DNA from 2 places in the Actinopolymorpha cephalotaxi genome. Region 1 is predicted to be linked to the other one. Evidence: predicted binding sites of a transcription regulator. Region 1 holds the regulator's gene; the other holds the start of a gene.

Region 1 (7,570 bases):
GCCACCCTCGGCGCCGATGTTGGTGACCACGCGGTAGCCGGACTCGCGTACGCCCAGCTCGTCGGCCACCGCGGCGCACTCGCGCAACAGCTCACCGGCCAGCTCCGGATCGGCGGCGACCACCGCGTCGAGGTCGGCCCGGTGCTCCTTGGGGATCACCAGCACGTGCACCGGCGCCTGCGGGGTCACGTCGGGGAAGGCCAGCGTGCGCTCGGTCTCGCGGACCACCTCCGCCGGAATCTCCCCCGCCACGATGCGGCAGAACACGCAGTCGGCGTCGCTCGTCACGCCGGGCTCCCCTCCGTCGGTTCGGATCGTTCGGTTCGGATCGTTCGGTTCGGGTCTTCGGTTCAGCCGTTGAACGCGTCCCGGATGCGGGAGAAGACCCCGCCCCTGCGCTCGGAGGTGAACTGCCCGCTGGCCTTCTCCTCGCCGCGCAGCCTGGCCAACTCGGTGAGCAGCTCCCGCTGGGTGTGGTCGAGCCGGGACGGGGTTTCCACCACCACGTGCACCACCAGGTCACCGCGCCGGGAACCACCGGACAGGTGGGGTACGCCGCGGCCGGGGATCACCAGCTCGTGGCCGGACTGGGTGCCCGCCTTGGCCTCCACCTCGACCGAGTCCTCGTCCAGGGTGTCCAGGGAGATCGTGGTGCCGAGCGCGGCGGCGGTCATCGGCAGCTTGACGGTGCAGTGCAGGTCGTTGCCGTGCCGGCTCCACACCTCGTGCGGCTCGACCTGGATCTCGACGTACAGGTCGCCGGCGGGTCCGCCACCGGGCCCCACCTCGCCCTGGCCGGACAGCTGGATGCGGGTGCCGTCGTCGACGCCGGCCGGGATCTTGACCGCGAGCGTACGGCGGGACAGCACCCGTCCCTCCCCCGCGCACTCCGGGCAGGGGTTGGGGATGATCGTTCCGAACCCCTGGCAGCGGGGGCACGGCCGGGTGGTCATCACCTGGCCCAGGAACGAACGCTGGACGGAGTTGACCTCGCCGCGGCCCTCACACACCGTGCAGGTGCTCGGCGACGTGCCGGGAGCGGCGCCGCCGCCCTGGCAGCTCTGGCACACCACGGCGGTGTCGACCTGGATCTCCTTGACCGCGCCGAACACCGCCTCGGCGAGGTCGACCGGGAGGCGCAGCAGCGCGTCCTGGCCACGCCGGGTGCGCGGACGAGGCCCGCGGGTGCCGGACGAGCCGAAGAACGCGTCCATGATGTCGGTGAACGAGAAGCCCGGACCGAACCCCGCGCCCTGGCCGGCGCCGGACGCCATCGGGTCGCCGCCCAGGTCGTACACCTCGCGCTTCTTCGGGTCCGACAGGACCTCGTATGCGCGGGTGACCTCCTTGAACCGCTCCTGCGTCTCCGGGTCGGGGTTGACGTCTGGGTGCAGCGTGCGCGCCAGCCGACGGTAGGCCTTCTTGATCTCCTCCGCGGAGGCGTCGCGACGGACGCCGAGGAGCTCGTAGTAGTCCTGGCTCATGCTCTGGGATGCCTTCGGCACTGACTCATTCCCTCGGATCATTCCCCTGCGAGGATCTGGCTGACATAGCGGGCTACGGCGCGAACCGCTCCCATGGTGCCCGGGTAGTCCATTCGGGTCGGCCCGACCACCCCGAGATTGGCGACGGCCTCGTCCCCAGGACCATAGCCGGTGGTGACCACTGAAGCCGTGGAGAGTTCGACGACGGGGTTCTCGTGACCGATCCGGACGGTGAAGCCGGACGGGCCGGTGGCCTCACCGAGCAGGCGGAGCAGGACGACCTGCTCCTCCAGTGCCTCCAGGACCGGCCGGATGGAGGTGTGGAACTCCGCGCCGAACGGGATGAGGTTGGCCGTACCACTCACCGCGATCCGGCCCTCGGTGCGCTCGGCGACGGTCTCCATGAACGTCGACACGATGGCGGTGACCTGCGGGCGTTCGGACACCTCGAACGCGTCCGGCAGGTCGGCGACCGCCGACGCCGCGTCGGTGAGCGACCGTCCGATGACCGCGGCGTTGAGCCGGGCCCGGACGTCGCGCAGGAACTCGTCGGCCACCGTGCCGCCGGCGTCGACCACCCGCTGCTCGACCCGGCCGGTGCTGGTGATCAGGACGATCAGCAGCCGGGTGGACGACAACGTGACGAGTTCCACATGCCGCACCGTGGAGCGGGTGAGCGTGGGGTACTGCACGACGGCGACCTGCCGGGTGATCTGGGCGAGCAGGCGCACCGTGCGGTGCACCACGTCGTCCAGGTCGATCGCACCCTCCAGGAACGCCGAGATGGCGCGGCGTTCGGCGCTCGACATCGGCTTGATCGTGGTCAGCCGGTCGACGAACAGGCGGTAGCCCTTGTCGGTGGGGATCCGGCCGGCGCTGGTGTGCGGCTGGGCGATGTAGCCCTCCTCCTCCAGCGCGGCCATGTCGTTGCGCACGGTCGCCGGGGACACCCCCAGGTTGTGCCGGTCGACCAGCGCCTTCGAGCCGACGGGCTCCTCGGTGTGGACGTAGTCCTCGACGATCGCGCGGAGGACGGCCAGCTTCCGGTCGTCGAGCATTGGCTTCGGCCTCCCTCGTCCTGGTGCGTTCACGTCTACGTGCGGTGGTGCGGTTGGTTCGGACGGTACCGGCTCGCGCGAGCCGCCGGGCGTGGCAGTGGGCCCGCCACCTCGACGAGCCCACGCGCGAGTGCGCCGTCCGAACGGATCATGGACCGGCACCAGACTGGCACTCGCCGAACCTGAGTGCCAGTCTACGGCGACACGGCCACCTTGTGCCGACCGCGCCGATGGGATGCTGTGGGCGTGAATGTCCCCGAAGCCGACCCGACCGGCAGCTGGACCGAGGTGGGGTCCGGCTGTTTCGCCCGTCGCTACCCGTCGTTCGACGTCACCGTGGGCGTGGTCGTCGGCGCCGGCGGACTGCTCGTCGTGGACACCCGGGGCGGTCCACGCGAAGCGGACGAACTCCGCGCCGACCTCGCCACGCTGTCCGACCTGCCGGTCCGGTGGGTCGTCGACACCCACTGGCACTTCGACCACACGTTCGGTAACGGCAGGTTCGCCGACGCCACGATCTACGGCCACGAGACGGTGCCCGGGGTGCTGGCCGAGCGGGGTGAGGAGGTACGCGCCGACCTCGCCCGGCGCTCCACCGAGTGGGCACAGGACATGGCCGAGCTCGTGCTGACCCCGCCCGACCGCACCTTCGCCTCGGTGGCCGTCGTCGACCTCGGTGACCGGGTGGTCGAACTCGTCCACCCCGGCCGCGGCCACACCGACGGCGACGTGGCCGTCCGGGTGCCGGACGCCGACGTCGTGTTCGCCGGCGACCTGGTGGAGGAGTCCGGGCCGCCGGCGTACGGCGACGACTCGTTCCCGCTGGAGTGGCCGCCGACGCTGGAGATCTTCACCGGCCTGCTCACACCGTCGTCGGTAGTCGTGCCCGGGCACGGCGCCGTGGTGGACCAGGCGTTCGTGACCGCGCAGTTCGGCGACGTCACCGCGGTCGCGGAGACGATCCGCCGGCTGTTCCAGGAGGGTGTGCCGGAGGGCGAGGCACTGGCCGTGGCGGAGTGGCCCTACGCCACTGAGCGGCTGGCCGAGGCGGTCCGCCGGGGTTACCGGCACCTGCGCGAGTCCGGCGCCCCGACGGCCGGGCCCGCGGGACCGGAAGCGGGACCGGGCCGGCGTTCCCTCCCCCTGCTGGGCCAGTAGCCGAAACGACCGCCGGCGTACGACGTACGACGCCGGGCGGTGCTGCGACCGGTCGGTGCCGGCGCCGGGCACACGGCGTGGCGGACGGCACGCGGCGTGGCGGCGGGCGGCGTGGCGGTCCCCGCTCGCGGGCCGGTCCGCCGCTACGCTCACCGATCATGGCCGGACCTGGTGATCGCTATACGCAGGACGTCCTGACCACCGACTGGCGGGCGCCGAAGCTCGGCCGGACGGTCGAGGTGGACGTCGAGCCCGACATGGTGCTCGAGGACGCCACCACCGGCTTCTGCGGCGCGGTGGTCGCGATCCAGCGCGACCTCGTGGTGCTGGAGGACCGGCGCGGGGTGCGGCGCAGCTATCCGTACGGTCCGGGGTTCTGGCTGGAGGGGAAGCCGGTCGCGATCCGGCGCCCGAAGGCAGCGCCCGCGGCCGGGCCCACCCGCACCGCGTCAGGTTCGATCGCGGTCCGCAACTCACGGGCCAGGGTCGCCCGGGCCAGCCGGATCTACGTCGAGGGCCGCCACGACGCGGAGCTGATCGAGAAGGTGTGGGGCGACGACCTGCGGATCGAGGGCGTCGCCGTGGAGTACCTCGAGGGTGTGGACGACCTCGCCGCGGTCGTGGCGGAGTTCCGGCCCGAACCCCGGCGCCGACTCGGCGTCCTGGTCGACCACCTGGTCCCCGGCAGCAAGGAGAGCCGGATCGCCGAGGAGGTCGCGCGCGGGCCCTACGGCGCTCACGTCCTGGTGGTCGGACACCCGTTCGTGGACATCTGGGCGGCCGTACGACCCGAACGGGTGGGTCTGGACCGCTGGCCCGACATCCCCCGGCAGACGGAGTGGAAGCACGGCATCTGCGCCGCCCTGGGCTGGCCGCACGACGAGCAGGCCGACATCGCCCGGGCGTGGAAGCAGATCCTGGGCACCGTCCGCGACTTCCGAGACCTCGAACCCGCGCTGCTCGGCCGGGTCGAGCACCTCATCGACTTCGTCACCGTCGACGCCGACTGATTCTTTCCCGGCTGTCACCCGACCCGGTGTCTTTCGTTCGGCCGGACGGTTCGGCGCATTCGCCCGATGCGTCGGGTGCCGGCTTCGGCCCGGGCGTGACAGGCTGGACGGGAGGGCGCGGCGGGCCGGTCCCGTGGCGCACGCCGTGAGATCTCGCCTGACGCCCACCGGCGGTCCCCGGCGGCCCGGTGAGGGCCACCCGGGTATCGGGTAAGGAGGCCGACATGAGCCAGCAGCACGAGGAACCCCGGCCGGGCAACGGAACGCCGCCACCCTCACCGGAGCCTGGCCGCTCGCCGTATCCCCCGCCGGAGAGCGGTACGACACGGCCGCCGACGCCGGAGCCGGGTGCGACCTCCTCGCCGTCACCGGAGCAGCCGACGGCGGGATCAGGTGTCATGACGGTGGAGGACGAGCGGAACTGGGCGTTCGGCGCGCATCTGGGCAGTTTCGTCGCCGCCTACGTCGCCCTCGGCTTCCTCTGCCCGCTGATCGTGTTGCTGGCCAAGGGAAAGGACTCGGCATACGTCAGATACCACGCGGTCGAGTCGCTGAACTTCCAGCTCACCACGCTGCTGGCGGCCGCGATCGCGGGCCTGCTGGTCTTCGTGGTGATCGGGCTGGTGCTGCTGCCGTTCATCGGGATCGCCTACGTCGTGCTGGTGATTCTCGCCAGCGTCGCCGCCCGGCGGGGTGAGTGGTACCGCTACCCGGTGAACATCCGCTTCGTCAAGTGACGCCTGACAGCTGTCAAGGAAGGCCTGACAGCGCAAGCAGGTGACGATTTCGGAATGTCAACCAGCGCTTGACAGTAGGTCGCTGCCCCAGCCGAGCAGGTCCCTGACCACCGCGTCGGCGAGCAGCCGGCCGCGCAGGGTGAGGACGACCCGGCCGGCGGCCAGCGCCTCGGGGACCACCATCCCGTCCGCCGCCGCCCGCCTCGCCGCCGCACGCCCGGTGTCGTCCAGAACGCTCACGGCCAGGCCGCCCGCGAGGCGTACCTCCAACATGACGCGTTCGACCGTGCGGGTCTGCGCGTCCAGCACCTCCCGCGCGTGCGCGGGGCTCACGCCCCGGGCCAGGCGTTCGGCGTAGGCGGCGGGGTGCTTGACGTTCCACCACCGGACGCCGCCGACGTGGCTGTGGGCACCGGGACCGATCCCCCACCAGTCGCCGCCGGTCCAGTACAGCAGGTTGTGCCGGCACCGCGCTGTCTCGTCACGCGCCCAGTTGGAGACCTCGTACCACGAGAAGCCCGCCGCGTGCAGCGTCTCCTCCGCCCGCAGGTAGCGGTCGGCGAGCACGTCGTCGTCCGGGGCGGCGAGCACACCGCGCCGGATCTGGGCGGCCAGTCGGGTGCCGTCCTCGACGATCAGCGAGTACGCCGACACGTGGTCGGGTCCGGCGGCGACCGCCGCGTCCAGGCTGGCCTGCCAGTCGTCGTCGGACTCCCCCGGCGTGCCGTAGATCAGGTCCAGGTTGACGTGGTCGAACCCGGCCGCCCGCGCCTCCGCGACGCACGCCTGCGGCCGGCCCGGGGTGTGCCGCCGGTCGAGGGTGGCGAGCACGTGCGGACGGGCGCTCTGCATGCCGAAGGAGATCCGGTTGAAGCCCTGTGCGCGCAACTCGTCGAGGTAGCGCCGGTCGACCGACTCGGGGTTCGCCTCCGTCGTCACCTCGGCACCCGGGGCGAGACCGAACTCCGCCTCCACCGCGCGCAGCACGGCGCCGAGGTCGGCGGGCGGGAGCAGCGTGGGCGTACCACCGCCGACGAACACCGTCGAGACCGGCGCGGCGGGCGCTCCGGTGGGCGCCGACAGCACCCGGCCGGCCAGCCGGACCTCGCTGATCGCCGCCTGCGCGTACGTCGCCCGGGACGCGCCCGGGGCCGGACCGAGTTCCTCCGCGGTGTAGGTGTTGAAGTCGCAGTAGCCGCAGCGGGTCACGCAGAACGGCACGTGGACGTAGACCCCGAAGGGCCGGTCGGCAGTATCAGCAGCGTCGCCCAGACCCGCCAGCGCGGACGGCGGCAGCGCGCCGTCGCTCGGCACGGGTTCACCGTCGGGCAGGGTCGAGGGCACGGTCGCAGGCAATCAGTCGTCGAGAGGCCGGCAGTCAGGCAGGAGTTCGGCCAGGAGTTCAGGCAGGAGTTCGGTCACGAGTAGAACCCGTCCAGGACGTCCGCGTAGCGCGTCTCCACCACGCGGCGCTTGAGTTTCAGGCTCGGGGTCATCTCGCCGTCGTCCACGGTGAGGTCGTGGTCGAGGACCGCGAACTTCTTGATCGTCTCCCAGCGGTTGAGCCGGCCGTTGAGCTGGTCGACGTACCCCTGCAGCATCGCCCGTGCCTGGTCGGAGGTCGCGATCTCCTCGTAGCTTCGCCCCTCCAGGCCGTTCTCGCGCGCCCAGCCGACGATGGAGTCCTCGTCCAGGGTCACCAGCGCCGAGCAGAACGTCCGGCCCTCGCCGTGCACCACGACCTGACTGGCGTACGGGCACAGCGCCTTGAACATCGTCTCGATCGCCTGCGGGGCGACGTACTTGCCGTTGGACGTCTTGAACAGGTCCTTCTTGCGGTCGGTGATCCGCAGCATGCCCTGGTCGTCGAGCTGGCCGATGTCGCCGGTGTGGAACCAGCCGTCGGGGTCGAGCACCTCGTCGGACAGCTCGGGCATCCCCTGGTAGCCCCGCATCACGCCGGGCCCCTTGATCAGCACCTCGCCGTCGTGCGCGATCCGCACCTGCGTGCCGGGCAGCGCCGGGCCGACGCTGCCGAAGCGGAACCGTCCGGGCAGGTTGACGCAGGATCCGGCGCTGGTCTCGGTCAGGCCGTACCCCTCGATGATCAGGATCCCGGCGGC
Region 2 (7,570 bases), 3.0 Mb from region 1:
CAGATCACCGACGCCTACATCGAGCACCACGTCGGGAACGCGGAGTGGAAGACGCTGCCCGGCGCGCACGGCCAAAGCAAGAAGATCGCCCGGGCCGTCCTGGTCGACGCCAACTTCCCCTGCTCGGCCGACGACCCAGTGCGGCGGACCGTCCGCACGGTCGGCACGCTGCGGGCATGGAAGTTCGGCCACCTGCCGGAGTCGAAGCGCGTGGTGAGCGGCGTGGTCACCCTGACCTGCTGATCCTCTGACTGTGCGCGTTCTGCCCCCGCATCCACCAGTGCGGGGGCAGACTGCATTCGGACATGCACAGTGCGTGATTGGAGGCGTCATGGGTGATGACGAAGCTAAGGCTCGGGATGCCCTGGCCGCTGGGCGTGCCGACGAGGCAATCGCCTACGCGTTGCTGGACGTGAATTCCACGCTGCACGACCTGTGGTGGGCTACAGCGAAACGCAACATCCAGACGAACACGTGGATGCGGACCATCGCCCAGCAGGAAGGCCGCGCGGTGACCCTCATCCGCCGCACCGGCGCCCGCCCGGACATGTGGCGAGGCGAGTGGCACGCTGGGTCGACTGGAGGGATGAAGGCCTACGAGGCCGCCAACAAGGACGCCGTGCTTAGGTGGGCAGCAGACCTCCCGGCGGGGGTGCGGCTGATCCTCGAACCCGACAGCAACGAGTGGGTTCCGTGGGAGGACATGGACGTGGAGGCCTATGTCACCCGCGACCCGGAGGATCGAGAGCAGCGGGGGACGTAAACGTGGCGTGACCTCTACCCTCTTGGCGGCCGTCTTTGTAGGTAGTAGGGCGCGGCCCTACGGCGACCCGTGCCCTGAGGACCAGCCGCTCATGCCTGGCGGGAATGTCGACACCGCACCGCAGCCCAGGCCAAGCCTGTCAACTATCTATTGACTGCACACGAAAGCAGCGATGGGAGGCCACGCATGACGAACTGGAGTGCGCTGTCACGGCGTACGGCCGAAGAGAAGATGCACCGCGAACACCTGCGTGAGCATCCAGCAGTCATGGACATGCCCGACGAGGCGTCACTGCACGAGATCCCCAACTGGAAGCCGGAGCCCCGGCCTGAGCCGGGAACCGGTCACGTGTACATCATGTCGCGGGAACCGCCTTGGATACACAGGCTGTCGGCACTGGAACGCCGCGCCCTGCCTGATGAGCTGAAGAAGCGAACCTGGCATGCGGTCTGGTACTCCAACGACGGCGTTCCCGGCTCCGTGGAGTGTCCGGTGACGCATCGCCGTGGCGTGGAGGAGTGGGCGGCTCGCCAACCTGCCGAGACGGTGGTGGAGCCCAGGCGCGGGAGTCTGGTGAATGTGCCCGCGAAACTACCGCCGGCGGTGAACCGCGCGCCCGACCCGGGCTGCGGCATCCTGCGCATCTGGCTGGACGGGCAACGACCGGAGTGGCGTGCGGCCTGGTTCGACATCTACGCCGGGCTCGCGGAGTTCTCCCACGACGACCTGCGCGAGGTGATCACGTGGGCAGACGCCCAGCCCGCCGCCGAGAAGGTCATCCAGGGCGACGTGTTGCCACACGACGAGATCGACCTCGCGGACTTCAGGGCCGATCCCGACCTGTACCTCCAGGGCTACTGAGCTCAGGGCGGGTCAGGGGGTGCCGTCGAGGGAGTCGATGGTCGCGATGGACGGGCCGCGGCGCGTGCGCAGATCACGGGAGACGGCCTCGGCGTCCCGGAGCGCCCGGATGGCGTTGGCGCCGGCCAGTTTGGCGAGGTCCTGCTCGGACCAGCCGCGCTCCAGCAGCGCCGCGAACAGCCGCGGGTAGCCCGACACGTCACCGAGCCCCACCGGGAACGTGTCGGTCCCGTCGTAGTCGCCGCCCAGGCCGATGTGGTCGACGCCGGCGACCTCGCGTACGTGCTCGACATGCGCCATCACGTCGGCCAGCGTGGCATCCGGCTTGGGGTGCTCGTTGCGCCATTCCCGGGTGAACTCGAAGAACGCGCCGAGGTCGGTCGGGCTGACGCCCTGTGCCCGTGCTGCCTCCGCAGCCTCCGTCCGCCACAGTGCGCACGTCGGCGAGACGAACTCCGGTACGAACGTCACCATGCACACGCCGCCGTTCGCCGGCAGCAGGGCGAGCACGTCGTCGGGAACGTTCCGCGCCACGTCGCACACCGCGCGGGCCGAGGAGTGGGAGAAGATCACCGGTGCCTCGCTGCCTGCCAGGGCCGCCCGCATGGTGTCCGCGGAGACGTGGGACAGGTCGACGAGCATGCCCAGCCGGTTCATCTCCGCGACGACCTCCAGCCCGAACCGGGACAGCCCACCGACAGCCGGCTCGTCGGTCGCCGAGTCCGCCCACGGCACGTTGTCGTTGTGGGTGAGCGTCATGTACCGCACACCGAGCGCGTGCATCGCGCGGAGCGTGGCCAGCGAAGAGTCGATGGAGTGGCCGCCCTCCATGCCCATCAGGGATGCGATCCGGCCGGATGTGAAGACCTGCTCCACCTCGTCGGCGGTGGTCGCCAGCCCGAACGTGCCGGCGTACCGGCCCACCATCGCGTGCACGGCGTCGATCTGCTCCAGCGTCGCCGAGACCGCGTGGTCGCCCTGCAACCGGCTCGGCACGTAGACCGACCAGAACTGCGCGCCGACCTGACCCTGACGCAGCCGCGGGATGTCGGTCTGCAGCCGTGGCTGGTCGACGGCGATGTCCACCTTGTCGAAGTCGTACGCGCTGGCGTGCCGCATCGCGATCGGCAGGTCGTTGTGCCCGTCGACCAGCGGATGGGCGGCGAGCAGGGCGCGCGCTCGATCGAGGTGGTCTGCGGATGTCGTGGTGGCCATGCCCTGATCCTGCCGTGCAGGGGCGCGAGGACGCACGAAGGGGCGGCCGTGCGGGACAAGGAGGACACACGAAGAGGCGGCCCCGGAAGGTTCCGGGACCGCCTCTGTCGGGTGCTACGGGAGTTGCCGGGCTTCGAGCGAACTCAGAAGTCCATGCCTCCGCCGTCGGGCATGCCGCCGCCCGCCGGGGCCTTCTCCTTCTCCGGCTTGTCCGCCACGACCGCTTCGGTGGTGAGGAACAGGCCGGCGATGGACGCGGCGTTCTGCAGCGCCGAACGCACGACCTTGGCCGGGTCGGGCACGCCCGCCGCGAGCAGGTCGACGTACTCGCCGGTCGCGGCGTTGAGGCCGTGGCCGTCGGGGAGTCCGCGGACCTTCTCCGCGACGACGCCACCCTCGAGGCCGGCGTTGATCGCGATCTGCTTCAGCGGAGCCTCGAGCGCCACCTTGACGATGTTGGCGCCGGTGGCCTCGTCACCTTCGAGGTCGAGCTTGTCGAAGGCCTTCTTGCCGGCCTGGACGAGCGCCACGCCGCCGCCGGCGACGATGCCCTCCTCGACCGAGGCCTTCGCCGCGCGAACGGCGTCCTCGATGCGGTGCTTGCGCTCCTTCAGCTCCACCTCGGTGGCGGCGCCGACCTTGATCACCGCGACGCCGCCGGCCAGCTTGGCCAGCCGCTCCTGCAGCTTCTCGCGGTCGTAGTCGGAGTCGCTGCGCTCGATCTCGGCGCGGATCTGGCTGACCCGGCCGGCGATCTGCTCGGGGTCGCCGGCACCCTCGACGATCGTCGTCTCGTCCTTGGTGACGGTGACCTTGCGGGCGCGGCCGAGCAGGTCGAGACCAGCGGTCTCCAGCTTCAGGCCGACCTCCTCGGAGATGACCTGGCCACCGGTGAGGATGGCGATGTCGCCGAGCATGGCCTTGCGGCGGTCACCGAAGCCGGGAGCCTTGACGGCGACCGACTTGAACGTGCCGCGGACCTTGTTGACGACGAGCGTGGCCAGGGCCTCGCCCTCGACGTCCTCGGCGATGATCGCCAGGGTCTTGCCGGACTGCATGACCTTCTCCAGCAGCGGGAGCATGTCCTTCACCGCGGAGATCTTGCCGTTGTAGACGAGAACGTAGGGGTCGTCGAGGACGGCCTCCATGCGCTCGGCGTCGGTCCAGAAGTACGGCGAGATGTAGCCCTTGTCGAAGCGCATACCCTCGGTGAGCTCGAGCTCGAGCCCGAAGGTGTTGCTCTCCTCGACGGTGATGACGCCTTCCTTGCCGACCTTGTCCATCGCCTCGGCGATGATCTCGCCGACGCTCGCGTCGCCACCGGCGGAGACGGCCGCCACAGAGGCGATCTGCTCCTTGGTCTCGACGTCCTTGGCGGCCTGGGCGAGCTGCTCGGTCACCCGGTCGACGGCGGCCTCGATGCCTCGCTTGAGGCCCATCGGGTTGGCCCCGGCGGCGACGTTGCGCAGACCCTCGCGGACCAGTGCCTGGGCGAGCACGGTCGCGGTCGTGGTGCCGTCACCGGCCACGTCGTCGGTCTTCTTGGCAACTTCCTTGACGAGCTCGGCCCCGATCTTCTCCCACGGGTCCTCGAGCTCGATCTCCTTAGCGATGGAGACGCCGTCGTTGGTGATCGTCGGCGCGCCCCACTTCTTCTCCAGGACGACGTTGCGGCCCTTGGGGCCGAGGGTCACCTTGACGGCGTCGGCGAGGGTGTTCATACCCCGCTCGAGACCACGGCGCGCGTCCTCGTTGAACGAGATGATCTTGGGCATCTAGCTGGATCCTCCCCCAGGTGGGTGGATGGTCGTGGGTTCGGGTCGACGCCCGCGACGGACGCTTCCCGGCCAGGCCGGGAACCTCGTCGAACCAAACCGAGGTGGATTGTCACTCGCGACCTTCGAGTGCTAACACGTGTTTAGCACTCGGCCTGGGAGAGTGCAAGCCGAGAGGCGAGTACGCCGGACAAGCCGAACGCCGGCCCGCGCGGCATGCGGGCGAGTACGCCGGACACGCCGAACCCGGCCGCCGCGGACGTGCCGAGGGCCCGGACGGATCATCCGCCCGGGCCCCGCGACGTCGCTTTCGTGGTCCGGCTCAGACCGGTCGCACCTCGTGCGCCTCGAGCCCCTTCGGACCCCGGACGACCTCGAACTCGACGGCCTGGCCGTCGGCAAGAGACTTGTAGCCGTCCATCAGGATCTTCGTGTAGTGGACGAAGACGTCGTTACCGTCCTCCACCGCGATGAAGCCGTAGCCTTTTTCCGAGTTGAACCACTTCACGGTTCCCTGCGTCATGCCCTCTCCTCAGACCCGTTCGGGTGTCAGACCCGCCCGGCGCGGGTCCGGGTCGTACTCACCACACCCGTCCCGCGAGGGGAGGTGTTGCGATCGATCGGCGCGTGTTCCCACCGTTGGCGGTCGAGCCGTTACGCACGATCATGGCGACCACGGCCGACCATAACCAAAAACATCTCCGGTGTGGAGATGTCTGAACGATCTCCTTTGGGCCAGGTTCGGCCCCGCCATCCGGTTCCGGAGAACTCATTGTGAACAGTCCGTCACGGCCGTCACGGCACGTGACAGTCGTCCCGCTATACGGGACAAAACCTCAGCTGGCCAGGGGAGATGCTCCGACGGGTTCGGCCCAGTCGTAGTGGAGTTCCTCGCCGCCAGAGCGCCACCGGCGGGGTGCCGTCGTGCTCAGCCAGTCCAACGGCTCGACCCCGCCGGGCTCCCCACCGTCGAGGGCCAGCCGGACGGCCGCGCGCAGGTCGGCGTCCACCTTCGGCGTACGGGCAGCCGGGTCGACCGAGACGAACAACGCCGTACCCGACCGGGCCACCAGGTCGAGGAACTGACGGTTCTTCTCCCACGGCGTCACCGGCGTGCACGGCACGCAGTCGGCGTCGGCGGCGAAGAAGGAACCATGCTGGGCGAGCCGGTACGCGAGCGTGTTGACGCCCATCCGGCGGGTGCGCTCCCAGTCCCGGCCGGAGGTGTCGTCACCGATCCGCTGCACCTGCACCAGACCGGCGGCCAGGTGCCCGACCGTGTTGCAGCCGATCACCACCGCGTCCCCCGCATTCGCGCGGACCGTTTCGTACAGCCGGAGGAGGACCTCGGCGTTCGTCCGCCCGCGGTCGGCGAAGTGCCATCCCGGGTCGGTCAGCTCCGCCCCCATCGCCGGGCCGAACCGGCCGAAGGCGTCGAACGTCGAGAAGTCGTGCTTGACCAACTCGAAGCCCCAGCCGACGAGCCGGGCCACGTCCTCACCGATGGCCTGCAGGTTGCCGGGCAGGGTGAGGTCGAGCGGCTGCTCGCGGGCCGGGCGCGGACCGGGCCGCAGTCGCGCCGGGTCGGTCACGGTGGACAGCGCGGCCGGGCGCATCCAGATCCCCGGCCGGGCACCGCGGGCCGCGATGTCCGCGGCGAAGGCCGGCATGTCGTCGAAGAGGCCGGGCACTCCGGCCGTCCACGGGCCACCCGGGCAGGCGCCGCCCGGACTCCACCCCGCGTCCACCACACAGAACGGCCGCACCGGATGGCCGTCGGCGTACGACACGATCGTCTCGGCGTCGCGCAGGATCTGCGCGGGGCCGAAGTCGCGGCCGTAGGCGTAGTACCAGTTGTTGGCGCCGACGACCGGCTCCGCGAGCGGCAACGGGTCGGCGCACATCGCCGCTGTCAACCCGCGCTGGACAGCGTACGGCGAGGCGTTCACGTCACCGGCCACCTCGACCACCGTGGCCGCGGACAGCACCCGCTCCCCCAGCGACACCGGGCCGCCGCCGTTGCGGACGTCGAGCCACAGCGAGCAGCCGTCCTCGTCGACGGTCCAGGCACAGAAGGCGTTCGGGCGTACGCGGACACCCATGCCCGTTGTCGTCGTGGACACCGGATCATGCGCGAGCCACGACCACGGCAGCAGCCGTTCGGGCTGGTGGTGGCGCCAGGACAGGTCGCCGTAGGAACGTTCCCAGGTGTCACCGAGGACCAGTGCCGACGAGGCCACAGGGCGCCGCCAGCGCAGCACCACCCAGGACAGGCCGGCGTTCGGACAGGCCACCGTGACGTCGAGACCGTACGGCCCCGGCGCCAGCCCGACCTCCACCTCCGCGGTGGTGAACCTGCCGGACCGGCCCGCGTCAGGACGCGCCTGACGCGGGCCGTCGGCGCGTTCGTGCACGACGAACACCGCGTCCGGGACCGCAGGGGTGGCGGTGGTGACGCCCTCCGTTGCCGGCGAAGAGGTCAGCGGGCACCGCCGGCGACGGCGGGAATCACCGAGACCTGCGTACCCTCCGGAGTCGGCGTGTCCAGGCCGCCGGCGAACCGCACGTCCTCCTCGCCGACGTAGACGTTGACGAACCTGCGCAGCTTGCCGCTGTCGTCGAGAAGGCGCGCGCGGATGCCCGGGTAGTTCGCGTCCAGCGACGCGAGCACCTCGGCCAGCGTGCCGCCGTCGGCCTTCACCTCCGACGAGCCGTCGGTGTAGGTGCGCAGGATGGTGGGGATCCGAACCTTCACGCTCATGCGAGCCCAGCCTCCGTGAATGCTTCGTACGTCGGACGGATGGTGGCCTTCGGGCCGACCCTGCCGGCGATGGCGTCCAGGGTCTTCAGCCCGTCGCCGGAGTTGATGATCACGGTCTCCGCGGCCGGGTCGAGCTTGCCCGAGCGGACCAGCTTCGCCAGCGTGGCCACGGTCACCCCGCCGGCGGTCTCGCCG

What was found. The regulator HrcA, encoded in region 1, represses chaperone genes, less so after heat shock. The targets are predictions, from matches to a motif close to TTGGCACTCGNNNNNNNCGAGTGCCAA.
Region 2: a site for HrcA is predicted at 4,758-4,784, ahead of groL (chaperonin GroEL). Genes of this name have one in related genera too.

What each region holds. Positions count from the first base shown of each region.
Region 1 is NZ_JACBZA010000001.1:3,103,001-3,110,570, forward strand. Features, by position in the region: gene FHR37_RS13765 (histidine triad nucleotide-binding protein) at 1-288, opposite strand, end outside; gene dnaJ (molecular chaperone DnaJ) at 351-1,484, opposite strand; gene hrcA (heat-inducible transcriptional repressor HrcA) at 1,523-2,542, opposite strand; gene FHR37_RS13780 (MBL fold metallo-hydrolase) at 2,789-3,700, shown strand; gene FHR37_RS13785 (DUF3097 domain-containing protein) at 3,859-4,710, shown strand; gene FHR37_RS13790 (DUF4870 domain-containing protein) at 4,935-5,447, shown strand; gene hemW (radical SAM family heme chaperone HemW) at 5,505-6,791, opposite strand; gene FHR37_RS13800 (AMP-dependent synthetase/ligase) at 6,866-7,570, opposite strand, start outside.
Region 2 is NZ_JACBZA010000001.1:92,288-99,857, reverse strand. Features, by position in the region: gene FHR37_RS00425 (hypothetical protein) at 1-243, shown strand, start outside; gene FHR37_RS00420 (hypothetical protein) at 332-763, shown strand; gene FHR37_RS00415 (hypothetical protein) at 950-1,624, shown strand; gene FHR37_RS00410 (dipeptidase) at 1,637-2,839, opposite strand; gene groL (chaperonin GroEL) at 2,983-4,614, opposite strand; gene FHR37_RS00400 (cold-shock protein) at 4,937-5,137, opposite strand; gene FHR37_RS00395 (alpha-amylase family protein) at 5,451-7,028, opposite strand; gene FHR37_RS00390 (MoaD/ThiS family protein) at 7,094-7,375, opposite strand; gene thrC (threonine synthase) at 7,372-7,570, opposite strand, start outside.